DNA from 2 places in the Dermacoccus sp. Tok2021 genome. Region 2 is predicted to be linked to the other one. Evidence: riboswitches for the same ligand, from Rfam matches in the RefSeq annotation. Region 2 holds a riboswitch; the other holds the start of a gene.

Region 1 (6,902 bases), 310 kb from region 2:
TTGTTGAGCGCCCCGAGGATCTCCTCGCGGCTGGCCGGGTCGAGGTTGTTCGTCGGTTCGTCGAGCAGCAGCACGTTGGCGCTCGAGACGACGAGCAGCGCCAGCGAGAGTCGCGTCTTCTCGCCACCGGAGAGAACGCCGGCGGGCTTGTCGACGTCGTCACCGGAGAAGAGGAACGAGCCGAGCACCTTGCGGACCTCGGTCTCCCCGAGCTCGGGCGCTGCTGACTTCATGTTCTCCAGGACGCTGCGGTCGACGTCGAGGTTCTCGTGCTCCTGGGCGTAGTAACCGATCTTGAGTCCGTGGCCAGGCAGGATGCGGCCCGTGTCCGGTGCATCGACGCCCGCGAGCATCCTCAGGAGCGTCGTCTTACCGGCACCGTTGAGTCCGAGGACGACGACCTTCGAGCCACGGTCGATGGCGAGGTCGACATCGGTGAAGATCTCGAGCGAACCGTAGGAGCGCGAGAGTCCCTCCGCCATGAGCGGCGTCTTGCCGCACGGCGCAGGCTTCGGGAAGCGCAGCTTGGCGACCTTGTCCTGCACGCGTTCGCCCTCGATGCCGGCGAGCATCTTCTCGGCGCGCCGCGCCATGTTCTGGGCCGCCACGGCCTTCGTCGCCTTCGCCCGCATCTTGTCGGCCTGGGCCAGCAGGACGCCGGCCTTCTTCTCGGCGTTGAGTCGCTCGCGCTTGCGACGCTTCTCGTCGAGTTCGCGGGCCTGGAGGTATGCCTTCCACCCGACGTTGTACTGGTCGATCTCGGCCCGGTTGGCGTCGAGGTGGAACACCTTCGTCACGACGGCGTCGAGCAGGTCGACGTCGTGACTGATGACGATGAGCCCACCTCGGTAGCTCTTGAGGTAATCGCGCAGCCAGATGATGGAATCGGCATCGAGGTGGTTGGTCGGTTCGTCGAGAAGCAGGGTCTGAGCGCCCGAGAAGAGGATGCGTGCCAATTCGATCCGGCGGCGCTGACCACCGGACAGCGTGCGCAGGGGCTGCTCGAGGATGCGCTGTTCGAGCCCGAGGCTCGAGGCGATCGACGACGCCTCCGACTCGGCGGCGTACCCGCCCTGGGCGTCGAACTCGGCATCGAGACGGCTGTAGCGACGCATCGCCCGTTCGCGGACGTCGTCGTTCTCACTGGCCATGGATGCTTCGGCCTTGCGCAGGTCGGCGACGATGGCGTCGAGGCCGCGCGCGGACAGGATACGGTCGCGCGCGAGGACATCGAGGTCACCGGTGCGGGGATCCTGCGGCAGGTATCCCACTGCCCCGGAGCTGACCACCTTGCCGGCAGCGGGCAGACCCTCACCGGCGAGCACCTTCGTCAGGGTGGTCTTACCGGCACCGTTGCGCCCGACGAGTCCGACACGGTCACCGGCGGCCACCCGGAACGTGGCGCTCTCGAGCAGGATGCGCGAGCCGGCGCGCAGTTCGATGCCTTCGGCGGTGATCACAGGGCAGGGCTCCTCGAAAGAACGGTGAAGGGGTGTACGGCTCCGACACGCCGGACGGGAGCGCTCTGCTCGCGTGACATACGGCGAGGCGCGTGAAGCCCCAGTAGTCTACGAGAGATGAATCGGGGTGGACGACGCCGTCCGCCTTCACAACGGAGGTTCTCTTGACGTTCAACGACAACGCGCAGCTGGACACGTCGCAGGTCGAATCCGGTGGTTCCGGAGGCTTCGGCGGTGGCCGCGGCGGGATGGGCGGAGGTACGGCCGTCGGCGGTATCGGCGGTCTCATCCTCATGCTCATCTTTGCGTTCTTCGGCATCGACATCACCGGCAGCGGTGGCGGGAGCAGCTACCCCGGCGGCGCGAGCGGCCTCAACCAGTACAGCCAGGACACGCAGGACGTCTCCGGCTCGAACGACCGGGTCTCCCAGCAGATCCAGGCCTGCAAGACGGGTGCTGACGCCAACGAGGACGACACCTGCCGCGTGATCGGAACGGTCAATGCCGTTCAGGCCTACTGGGACCAGGCGCTCCCGGACTTCACCGGCGGTCGCACCGAGTACGAGTACGCGCCCACCAAGCTCTACAGCGGCCAGACGTCCTCCGGTTGCGGCACCGCGAGCTCGCAGATGGGGCCGTTCTACTGCCCGAACGACCGGAAGGTCTACATCGACACGAGCTTCTTCCAGGAGCTGTCGAGCACCTACGGCGCCGACGGCGGCAACCTCGCTCAGATGTACGTCGTCGCGCACGAGTACGGCCACCACATCCAGGACCTTCTCGGCGCCCTGGGTCGCGCCCAGCAGGACCCGAAGGGGCCCGAGTCCGGATCGGTCCGCCTCGAGCTGCAGGCCGACTGCTACGCCGGCATCTGGGTCAACCACGCCACCGAGGCCAAGGACAAGAACGGCAACACCCTCCTCAAGACCGTGACCGAGTCCGACATCAAGTCGGCGCTGTCCGCCGCATCCGCGGTCGGTGACGACCGCATCCAGCAGAAGGCCCAGGGCCGGGTGACGCCGGAGTCGTGGACGCACGGTTCGTCGCAGCAGCGTCAGAAGTGGTTCCTCACCGGTTTCCAGAGCGGTGAACTCAACTCCTGCGACACGTTCAACGCACAGGATCTGGGCTGAAAAACGCCGGAAAACCGCGAAGATGTGGTTCTCCTGACAAGTTGATGAACGCTCGATTTGTGTCGCTCGTGATCAGTCTGTAATCTTGCAGGGTCGCACCGAAACGGTGCGGCCCTGCTTCGTCGCTGAGTCCCGTCACGAAGGTCAGGTAAAACTTCGCATCACGCGGAGCGACGGGAACGGTGCACCCAGCATCCGGGCCACTTCGGTGGTTCTTGGGGTAAAGCTCACTTCGGTGGGCCGAGAATCTAGGATCTCGAACCCGACAGGTCATGCCTCGTAAGCGCTCCTGGAAATGAATCGACATGAAGAACATGTCCCGCCGCTCCTTCATGGCCAACACCTCCAAGGTTGCCGTCGGCACGGCTCTGGCCTCCTCCGCTCTCGGCGCCGTCTCGGTTGCCAGCGCCTCGAACGCCAGCGCCGTCACGGCCGCGTCCGCGCGCCGCGCCGTGGCCAAGGCCTCGAGCCGTCGTGGTGCGCCCTACGTGTACGGCGCTTCCGGCCCGTGGCGCTTCGACTGCTCGGGTCTGACGAGCTGGTCCTACCGCCAGGTCGGCCGCTACCTGCCGCGTACGGCCAACCAGCAGTACCGCTCCTCCTACCGCGTTTCCCGCGCGTACGCCCGTCCGGGCGACCTGGCGTTCCTCACCTCTGGTGGTTACGCCTACCACACGGGTATCTACGCCGGTAACGGCATGGTGTGGCACGCTATGCGTCCGGGTACGCGCGTGTCGCTCTCGCGCGCCGGTGCCAGCTACCGCTTCGGTCGCGTCTGATCCGCGAGCCTCTGCGACGTTTCGAAACGGCCCCTCGTCCTCCGGGACGAGGGGCCGTTTCGCGTCTCTCCACTGTGGGCAATCGACCGGCTTCCACACGGGTTGCGTTTTCTCGCGGACGTCACGCGAGATAACGACACGACGAAGGCCCTCACCACAGTGGTGAGTGCCTTCGTCGTCAGGGTCGACGCGACTCAGGAGGACCGGAGCCGCTTTCGCCCACCTCTTGTCAGACGTTGAAGCCGAGCGCGCGAAGTTGCTCGCGGCCGTCGTCGGTGATCTTGTCCGGGCCCCACGGCGGCATCCACACCCAGTTGAGCGTGTGGCCCGTGACGACATCAAGCAGGGACGTGGCGACCTGCTCCTCGATGACGTCCGTGAGCGGGCAGGCCGCAGACGTCAGCGTCATGTCGATGACGGCGTGCTTGCTCTCGTCGACGGTGATGCCGTAGACGAGGCCGAGGTCGACGACGTTGATGCCGAGCTCGGGGTCGACGACGTCACGCAGGGCCTCCTTGACCTCCTCGACCTCGACGCCGGAGTCGCTGACTCCCTGCGCCTGGGCGCGCTCGGGCGCCTCGGCCTCGTTGGCGGTCACGTCGGCGGTGATCTCGTTGTCGGTCATGCCTTGGTCTCCTCCGTGGTGGATGCGGCGCCCCCGGTCAGGTCGAGACCGAGTTTGCCGAGCGAGTCCTGCAGTGCGGACCACGACAGCAGGGCGCACTTGACGCGCGCGGGGTACTTCGAGACTCCGGCGAGGGCGATGGCGTCGCCGATGACTTCCTCGTCACCGGCAGACTGGCCCTTGCTCGTGAGCATCGTGCGGGTGGCACCGAAGACCTCCTGGGCTTCACGCAGCGTGAGCCCGATGAGGTTCTCGGCAAGCATTGACGCCGACGCCACGGAGATCGAGCAACCGATCGAGTCGTAGCTGACGTCCTTGATGACGGCGTCGTCGCCCTCGCCTTCGACGTCGACACGCAGGGTGATCTCGTCACCGCAGGAGGTGTTGACGTGGTGGCTCTCGGCGCCGAACGGCTCGCGCAGGCCCGCGTGCTGCGGGCGCTTGGAGTGCTCGAGAATGAGCTCCTGGTACAGATCCATCTCAGACCTCCAGACCGAAGATGTTCGGCACCCGGTCGAGCGCCGTGAGGAACGCCTCGACGTCGTCGGCCGTGGAGTAGACGTTGAAACTGACACGGCTGCTCGCCACGGCGCGAAGACGTCGGTGCAACGGCCACGCGCAGTGGTGACCGGTACGAATGGCAACACCGGCGTCGTCGAGAATCTGCCCGACGTCGTGCGGGTGCACCCCGTCGACGACGAACGCGACCGCACCGAGCCGGGCACCTGCGTCCTGGGGGCCGAGCACGCTGACCCAGGGACGCTCGGCGAGGCCGTCGAGCGTGAGTTGGATCAGATCCTGCTCGTGACGCAGCACGTTGTCCATGCCGAGCGCCTCGAGGTAGTCGCACGCGGCGGCGAGACCGACGGCCTGGGCGGCGTTCGGCGTGCCCGCCTCGAAGCGCTGGGGCGGGGGCGCGAACGTCGTGCCTTCGAGCTTCACGATCTCGATCATCGATCCGCCGGTGAGGAACGGAGGCATCGCCTCGAGGAGTTCGTGTTTGCCCCACAGCACACCGATGCCGGTGGGACCGAGCATCTTGTGGCCGGAGAAGGCGAGGAAGTCGACATCGAGCTGTGCCACGTCGACGGGCATGTGCGGCACCGACTGGCACGCGTCGAGAACGACGAGTGCCCCGGCCTCGCGAGCGATCGTTGCGAGGTCATTGACGGGGTTGATCGTGCCCAGCACGTTGGAGACGTGGGTGAAGGCGACGACCTTGGCCCGCTCGGTGATGACCTCACGCGCCGAATCGAGGTCGACGAAACCGTCGTCGGTGATCTCGATCCAACGGAACGTGGCGCCGGTACGACGTGCGAGTTCCTGCCACGGCACGAGGTTAGCGTGGTGCTCCATCGCCGTGACGACGATCTCGTCACCGGGGCCCAGCGCGAACTTCGAGGCGATCGCCTCATCGACGCCGTCCATCGCGCCGGGCGCGCCGGCATTGCTGAAGGCGTACGCAACGAGGTTGAGAGCCTCGGTGGCGTTCTTGGTGAACACGATGTCGTCGGCTCGCCCACCGATGAAACGGGCGATGGTCTCGCGCGCGCCTTCGTAGGCGTCGGTGGCTTCCTCGGAGAGCTGGTGGGCTCCTCGGTGCACCGCAGCGTTCACGGTGCGGTAGAAGTCGCCCTCGGCGGTGATGACCGACTCGGGGCTCTGCGACGTCGCACCGGAGTCGAGGTAGACCAGCGGCTTGTCGTCGCGGACGCGGCGCGCGAGCAGCGGGAAGTCCTCCCGCACGCGCGCCGCGTCGAAGGATGCGTGAGCCATGATCAGGCCTTCGCCTCCGCAGCGGCGTTGACGTAGCGGTCGTAGCCCTCGGCCTCGAGGCGGTCGGCCAGCTCGGGGCCACCCTCCTCTGCCACCTTGCCGTTGACGAACACGTGGACGTGGTCGGGCTTGATGTAGCGCAGGATGCGCGTGTAGTGCGTGATGAGCAGGACGCCGCAGTTCGTCTCGTCCTTGGCGCGGTTGACGCCCTCGGAGACGATGCGCAGCGCGTCGACGTCGAGGCCGGAGTCGGTCTCGTCGAGGATCGCCATCTTCGGCTTGAGAAGCTCCATCTGCAGGATCTCGTGGCGCTTCTTCTCGCCGCCGGAGAAGCCCTCGTTGACGTTGCGCTCGGCGAAGGCCGGGTCCATCTTGAGGTTGCCCATGGCGCCCTTGACGTCCTTGACCCACGTACGCACCTTCGGTGCTTCGCCGTCGATGGCCGTCTTGGCCGTGCGCAGGAAGTTCGAGACGGTGACGCCCGGAACCTCGACGGGGTACTGCATGGCGAGGAAGAGGCCCGCACGGGCGCGCTCGTCGACCTCCATCGCGAGGACGTCCTCACCGTCCAGCGTGACGGTGCCCGACGTGACCGTGTACTTGGGGTGGCCGGCGATGGAGTAGGCCAGCGTCGACTTGCCGGAGCCGTTGGGGCCCATGATGGCGTGCGTCTCGCCCGAGTTGATCGTCAGGTTGACGCCCTTGAGGATCTCCTTCGTGCCGTTCTCCGTCTCGACGGTCACGTGAAGATCGCGGATTTCCAGCGTTGACATGCTTGTTCGTCCTTCTGTCAGGAAAGTTTCGGGGGTGCTCAGGCGGGGATGCCGACGAGGATGTCGTCGCCCTCGAGCTTGGTCGGATAGACGTTGACCGGCTGCGTGGCCGGCAGGCTCATCGGCTCGCCGGTGGCGTAGGCGAACTTCGAGCCGTGCAGCCAGCACTCGATGCCGTCGTCCTCCACCTCGCCCTCGGAGAGGGAGACTGCGGCGTGCGAGCACGTGTCGTCGAGCGCGTGAACGTCACCGGCGGAGTCGCGCGCGATGCAGATCTGCAGGTCGTCGATGTCGACCTTGACCGCACCCGGCGTACCGATGTCGCTCAGCTGCGCCAGCTTGACCCACTCGATGTT
Region 2 (6,902 bases):
TCTGGGGGCCCTGCAGGTAGGCGTCGATGAACTTCTTGATGCGCGGATCCGAAGCGTTGTCGACCTTGAGCTGGTGGCCCCAGGCCGTCAGGACGATCTTCGAGCCCTGACCCGGGTACTGACTCATGAGCATGTAGTCCTGGCCGGCCAGCTTCTTCAGCTTGGAGATGTCACCGCTGCTCGCCTTGTCGGTGGTGATCCACACGGCGCCGTGTTCGAGGCTGTGGACGGCGTACTTGTCCGGGATCTTCTTGTCGTAGACGCCGCAGTTGGCCCAGGCCTGGTTGTGGTTACCGCCTGCGGGCGGCGTCATGGGGAACGTGGGGTCGCCCTCCACGTGGTCGCGGCCCAGGTTGCTCCACGTCTTCATGCCCTTGATGTCGGAGCTGGCGGTGCCGCCGTCGCCTCCGTCGCCAGAGTCGCGCGTCGCGAGGAAACCCACACCTGCACCGAGCGCGACGACCGCGGCGACTCCGCCCGCGATCAGGGCCATGCGCTTCTTCTTCTCCGAGCGGCGCTGCTCGGCCTGCATCTGGGCGAGGCGCTCGCGTCCACTCGCCGTATCGCGATCGCTGCGTGCCATGGGGGTACTCCTCGTGGGGGTCGTGCTGTGCGGTCGGCGCTCATTATGGCCGTACAACCTTTGCGCACGGCTACGCAGGAGGCCGTGGAGGTGGCACTCTTGTCCTCGTGAGTGACCTCATCGATACCACCGAGATGTATCTGCGCACGATCTATGACCTCGAGGAAGAGGGCATCCCTCCGCTGCGCGCACGTATCGCCGAGCGCCTCGGCCACTCCGGCCCGACCGTCTCGCAGACGGTCGCGCGCATGGAGCGTGACGACCTGCTGCACGTCGGTGACGGTCGGCGGATCGAGCTGACGGATAAGGGGCGCACGCTGGCGACCCGCGTCATGCGCAAGCATCGCCTCGCCGAGCGCCTGCTCGTCGACGTCATCGGGCTCGAACTCGAGTTCGTGCACGACGAGGCATGCCGCTGGGAACACGTCATGAGTGAGCGCGTGGAGCGCAAGATTCTCGAACTCATCGCCGACAAGGGCCTGTCGCCCTACGGCAACCCCATTCCAGGTCTCGCAGAGCTGGGATGGGAAGGGGAGGCGATCGGCTTCCGTGACGGCGTGCAGTCGCTGGTCGAGGTCGCCGGCCAGGAGCCCGTCGAGGTCATCGTGCGGCGCATCGGTGAGCCGGCCCAGGCGGACGCCGAGTCGCTCGCTGTTCTGACGAGCGTCGGCCTCGCGCCGCAGGTGGCCCTGATCGTGCGCGCCGAGGGTGAGCGTGTGCACGCTGCGGTGCTCGACCGGCTGGACGACGCGGTGTCGCTTCCGCACGACCTCGCGTCCCACGTTTTCGTGGAGGTTCGTCAGGGCTGACGCGTGTGATGTTTGTCACATAATCGGCCTGTAACGGTTTTGCGGATTTCGGCGGTGGCGGGGAGCGTCATGCCCCCACGGGTGGAGTTCGCGTTTGCCGCGCCGTGACGCGGCGAACACCAACTCCACGTGCCCGTGATCTTTCCGTTACGGTCGGTTGCGGTTCGGTTCGAGAACACTCGTTCGCCCTTCGCGCCCAGCCCTGTCGGGGCGTACGAGTCTTATCCGCGAGATCGCAGTGACAGGGGCGGGGGACCCACTTTTCGTCCGAGGCCATGAGCCACGGACTTGGGGTGAAGTCACGCACGAGACCGCACAGGTCGGCGTGACCGGGCTGAGCAACTGGCCCGAACCCGACAGCTCACCTCGTAGGCGCTCGAGAGGTTGCACATTGTCCACCCAGAAGACCATCGGTCGTCACGCCCAGTCGAAGAACCCCCGTAGCCTGACCCGCGTCTCCGCGGCCGTCACTGTCACCGGTGGTCTCGTCGCAGGCCTCGCCGCGACGGGCTCGTCCGCAGGCGCTGCTCCGACGACGCCGCGTCAGGAGGCCGTGCGGGCCGCCACGACGCCGCTCGAGCTCAAGACGGTCACCCCCGCCAAGTCGCTCGTCGTGAAGCAGGCCAAAAAGGCTGCGGCTACCAAGAAGTCCACTGTCAAGAAGGCCTCGCGCACGCAGGTCCGTCAGGCCCTGACGCAGCGCAACGAGCGCGCCACGCAGGCCCTCGCCGCTCAGCGCAAGGCTGCGCAGGAGCGTCGTGAGGCTCGCGCCGCCGCGAAGGAGCGCGAGGAGCGTCAGCAGCTCAGCCGCACGCAGGTGCGCCGCACCGTCACGCAGCACCGCACGCCGAACCAGCAGAACGCCTACGGCCAGCAGCGTCAGCGTCCGGCCGCTACGGCGACCACGCAGCGTCAGCGTCCGGCCGCTACGGCGACCACGCAGCGCACGCGTCCGGCCGCTACGGCGACCACGCAGCGCACGCGTCCGGCCGCTACGGCGACCACGCAGCGCACGCGTCAGTACACGGTCAACACGGCCGCGACGCGCATGACGAACCAGAAGGCCTCGGCTGCCACGCCGTCGCGCTCCGGTGTCGTCGCCATCGCGTCGCGCTACACGGGCATCCGTTACACGTGGGGCGGCAGCACGCCGGCCACGGGTCTCGACTGCTCCGGTTTCGTCGCCTACGTGTTCAAGCAGATCGGCGTCAACCTTCCGCACCAGTCCGGTGCCATCCGGGCCATGACGACGCCGGTCTCGAACCCGCGTCCGGGTGACCTCGTCTACTCGCCGGGCCACATCGGCATCTACGCCGGTAACGGCATGTCGTACGAAGCCCGCCAGGCGGGCATGCCGTCGGGTCTCTACCCGGTGGTTCGCGGATCCTCCTACGGCCGCCTCTGACCGAACCGGTCGCACGACAAAGGCGCCGCAAGCCCTCGGGCTTGCGGCGCCTTCGCGCGTTGGTGGACCCGGGCTTACTTGAACTCTCGGAAGAACATGGCCGCTGCGCCACCGACGCCGAGGAGGACGACGCCGAGTCCGATGGCGAGCGTGAGGTTGCTCGGGCCGTCGGAGTCGTCGAACGCGGGCGCGGCGAGGCTCGACGCGCTGCTGCTCGGCGTCCGTGACGACGTCTTCGAGCTCGAGGAGGACGTGGAGGACGACGACGAGGAGGACGCGCTGCTGCTCGGCGTGGAGGTGGCCGTCGGGCTCATCTCGTTGGAGCGGGTGGTGGACGGCTCCGTCGGTGCCGGAACGTCGCTCGTCGCGCTCGGCAGGCCGGTTGCGGGCACGTTGTCCGTGGTCGGTGCGGGAGCACTGTGCGTTCGCGTCGGCGTGTAGGTCGGGGTGGACGTCGACGGCTCCGGCGCCGGAGCGCACTGGTCGAGCGGGAGCGAGCCGACGCCGACTCCGCCGGCATTGATGTAGACGGCGCCGGCGCCCGACGGGATGGACAACGTCACCGTCGTCGACGCGTACGGAGCCACGGTGGTGGCCGCCGGGGAGACGGGGGAGCCTCCCGCTGAGGCGGTGAACGTCTGGACGAGTTCGCTGCCGTTGGTCAACGTGACCGTGACGAGCGTTCCGTTCGCGCCGCAGGTCGGCGACTGGAAGATGGCGCTGCTGCCTCCCGGCGCCTTGGGGAGCGCGGACGCGGCGGACGCGCCGGTGACAGCGATGACGCCGAGACCGGCGGCGCCGGCGAGAGCGCGGGCGGAGGAGAAGGGGCGTGCAAGCATCGGGAGCGACCTTCGGAAGACGTCGAGCGGCGTGGTGCCCGTCGATTCTTCCACGAACCGAGCCGAACAGCAGGACGATCGGTCTTCGATGCCCGGCTGGGGTCGACGAATCAGATGAAACTCGAGTGCAACCAAATGCTCCCCTCGTGCGTCTTTCCTCGTGAACGCTCGAAAACAGAGCGGTCCGTCACATTTGCGCCGCAGCGCACATGGGGCAGAAGGCTCGCGGTAGCGGGGTCGGTGGGGTCTTGGGGGCTCGATCGCCCCCGCACCGGCGAGCGGGCGTTAGGTCTGATTGACTTGGCGCCGTGACGATCAACGCAGCTGCTGTGGCCTACCTGCGCCACCACCTGTGCGAATTTCTCCTCTTCGTCGTACTGGCCACGCCGGTGCTCGTCATGCGTCCGTTCCTCGGCAACGTTGTCGTCGTCGTCCTCTTTTTCGTCATGTACTTCGGTTTCTCGTACCAGAGTGAGCGCGCGGTTCGTCTGCGCGTGGACGACGACGGTGTGCAGTACCTCGCGGGCGGGCGGGATCGCTCGTTCATCGCCTGGAGCGAGATCGGAGCGATCGTGCCGCGTCGGTTCCGCGGATGGCCCGCCGAGGATGCTCTCGTCGTCCTCGATCACGCGGACAAGCCGCTTCTCGTGGCTGGTGTCGCGATGTTCGGTGATGCGGACCTGCGGCGGGTGAAGGCCTACGCCGGGCAGCGCGTCGAGGTGCGTGAGCCTGTTGTTCTGTCGGCGCTCACGGGTCGAGCGGGCGGACACCGTCGGCCCGATCTCGTGCCGGAGCGCACGTCGGAGCGGTTCCTCGCGTCGTCGATCGGCGGCATGGTACTCGCCGCGCTCGTGGCGGTGGCGCTGTTCAGCTTCGTGCGCTGAGGCGCTGCTCGCGTCGGTCGGAGAGGACGACGACGGCGAGGCACGCGGCGGCCATCGCGGCGCCGAAGAGGAACATCACGGAGTAGTGGATGCCCGCCTGTTCCGTGACCCACGCCATGATGGCCGGCACCGCGAAGCCGAGGTAGGTCACGGAGTAGAAAACGGCGGTGAGGCCGGCGAGGTCGCGCGGGCCGGCGATGCGCTGCACCTCGAGCAGGCCGCTCACCATGGCGAGGCCGTAGCCGGCGCCGAGGACGAAGCTACCGAGAATCGCGGTGGCGATGGCCAGCTCTGACGCGGCGAGCGCGCCGAGCAGCATTCCGGCGACGAGAACGACGAGCGCCGCTGTCACGGCCCGTGCGGAGCCGGGGCGGTCGATCTTGCGCCCGAGGGATTGCACGAAGAAGCCGCAGGTGAGGCCGACGACGCACAGGAGCGCGGAGAAGGCGATGGGTGCGTTCGTCACGCGGGAGCTCATGAGGGCGGGCAGGACGGCGTACGCGCAGGCGGCTGCGCCGAAGACCCAGGGCGCGACCGGCAGGACGACGGTGAGGAAGCGTCGGTGGCCGAGCGCGGGGATGCGCAGGTCGTCGCGCAGGCGCCCGGTGTTGCGGTTCGTCAGGTCGATGGTTTCCGGGGTGCCGCGCAGGCCGATTGCTGCGCTCAGCGTGACGAGGATGTTGACGACGTACGCGAGTTCGTCGGGGTAGGGCGCCCACTGAGCGAGGCAGCCGGCGACGCCCGCACCGATGCCGAATCCGGCGGTGAGCGACATGGCGGCGCGCTTGGCGCCGGTGCCGTCGGGTACGTCGTCGTGGGGGCGGGAGGAGAGTTCCTTGACCCAGGACGTGCCGACGGCCATGACGAGGCCGAGCGCGATGCCGGACAGGACGCGTCCGGCGAAAAGCGCCGCGACCTGGCCGTGCGCGAGCGCGAGGGTGGCACTGCCGGCCATCGCGATCCAGGGGGCCGGAGCGAGGAGCTTGGCTCGCCCGTACCGGTCGGAGAGCGGGCCGCCGATGAGCAGCGACGGGATGATGCCGAGCACGTAGGCGAAGAGCAGGATGTCGACGGTGACCGCCGGCAGGTGGTGCTGCGACTTGTACATGACGAGCAGGGGAGTGAACTCGTTGCCACCCCAGGCCACGGCGAGCATGGCGTGGGCGGGGCGGGTCCACGGCTTCGTCATGGGGCTTCCTCCAGGTGCTCGGCTACTGGCAGGTACCCATGAAATCACGCGGCTTGGCGCGGGGGTGCGGTGCGTTTCGGGGAGTGAGCGACGTCATCGTGGACGGGGTGTCGTGAGGGGTACAGGCCTCGCGCGGTCGGGCGTGTGTGGTGCCGAACTGACGCGGTGCCCCGTTGTGTTCTGACGGGGCCCGGTTCAGGTGCGAAGGCGGCGTGACGACGCGCTGAGTGCCGGGTGACCGCGAGCCTGCTCGACCCGGTGAACCGGACGACTACGCCGTCTCGCTGACGAGGTCGAGAAAGTGCCGGGAGCGCTCGCGCAGTTGGGCGACGCGCAGTTCTTGCCAGGCCACGCGTTCGGCTTCGTCCTGAACCTCCATGGCGTTGGGGACGCGTCGGGCGTTCCTCGAGCAGGAGAAGTCGGTGCAGATGGACGTGCCGACGGTGTTGCCGACGCGGCCGCTCGCTCCGGCGCGCGGCGCGACGTAGAGGGTGACGTTGTCGGTGGCGGTGATGTCCTGACACCAGGAGCACAGCAGCTTGCGGCGCTCCTTGGGTGGGGTGGCGCGGCGCAGGAGGAGGGTGCGCACTGCGTCGCCGTCCTCGGTCTCGACGACGAAGGTGGCGTACGACTGCTGCTCGCGCTTGGGGTCGATCCAGCCGAAGTAGTCGCGACCGTCCCACTCGATGCCGTCGAGGTCGGGCAGGTTGGCGCGCTTCGCCTCGCCCTTGGAGGCGTTGACGAAGGACGCACGGATCTCTGCTTCGGTGACGACTCGCATGGGTTCCATCCTCTCGGAGCCCTTCTGCGGGCCGCAAACGAATTCAGTCGGGGAGCAGCAGTCGCGCCCGCTCGGGCCAGAACGTGACGGGTCAGTGGCCGCACAAGGGGGCGCCGCGCCGGCGCGGCGCCCCGCGACTACAGCAGCCCGCCCGACAACAGTTAGGCTGACCGCTGCGCGTGCAACCCCTCGGGCGGAGCACGTCGCGACGTTCACGCGAGTGCGTCACCGCCTGGTCGGCGCGATGCGAGGACGACGCTCCCGTAGCTCAGGGGATAGAGCACCGCTCTCCTAAAGCGGGTGTCGCAGGTTCGAATCCTGCCGGGAGCACCGATCGGCCCTCGGGCAAGAATGTGTGGGGCCGGCCAACCTCGGCATCCGGTTCGGCCCACGTCGGGCGTTGGTGATGCCA

What was found. Region 2 has a riboswitch for cyclic di-AMP ahead of K9D12_RS14735 (C40 family peptidase). Riboswitches for the same ligand answer to the same signal wherever they lie in the genome.
Region 1: it holds a riboswitch for cyclic di-AMP, as region 2 does, so the genes downstream of both, K9D12_RS01635 (C40 family peptidase) here and K9D12_RS14735 (C40 family peptidase) in region 2, are expected to answer to the same signal.

What each region holds. Positions count from the first base shown of each region.
Region 1 covers NZ_JAGTHU010000001.1:343,101-350,002, forward strand. The annotation lists gene K9D12_RS01625 (ABC-F family ATP-binding cassette domain-containing protein) at 1-1,460, opposite strand, end outside; gene K9D12_RS01630 (neutral zinc metallopeptidase) at 1,625-2,593, shown strand; cyclic di-AMP (ydaO/yuaA leader) riboswitch at 2,707-2,894, shown strand; gene K9D12_RS01635 (C40 family peptidase) at 2,899-3,372, shown strand; gene K9D12_RS01640 (metal-sulfur cluster assembly factor) at 3,602-3,997, opposite strand; gene sufU (Fe-S cluster assembly sulfur transfer protein SufU) at 3,994-4,476, opposite strand; gene K9D12_RS01650 (cysteine desulfurase) at 4,478-5,773, opposite strand; gene sufC (Fe-S cluster assembly ATPase SufC) at 5,776-6,546, opposite strand; gene K9D12_RS01660 (non-heme iron oxygenase ferredoxin subunit) at 6,585-6,902, opposite strand, start outside.
Region 2 covers NZ_JAGTHU010000001.1:34,114-41,015, reverse strand. The annotation lists gene K9D12_RS00195 (DUF3105 domain-containing protein) at 1-583, opposite strand, end outside; gene K9D12_RS00190 (metal-dependent transcriptional regulator) at 691-1,392, shown strand; cyclic di-AMP (ydaO/yuaA leader) riboswitch at 1,609-1,780, shown strand; gene K9D12_RS14735 (C40 family peptidase) at 1,784-2,797, shown strand; gene K9D12_RS00180 (hypothetical protein) at 2,872-3,636, opposite strand; gene K9D12_RS00175 (hypothetical protein) at 3,945-4,520, shown strand; gene K9D12_RS00170 (MFS transporter) at 4,504-5,709, opposite strand; gene K9D12_RS00165 (FBP domain-containing protein) at 5,981-6,490, opposite strand; tRNA gene K9D12_RS00160 (tRNA-Arg) at 6,748-6,820, shown strand.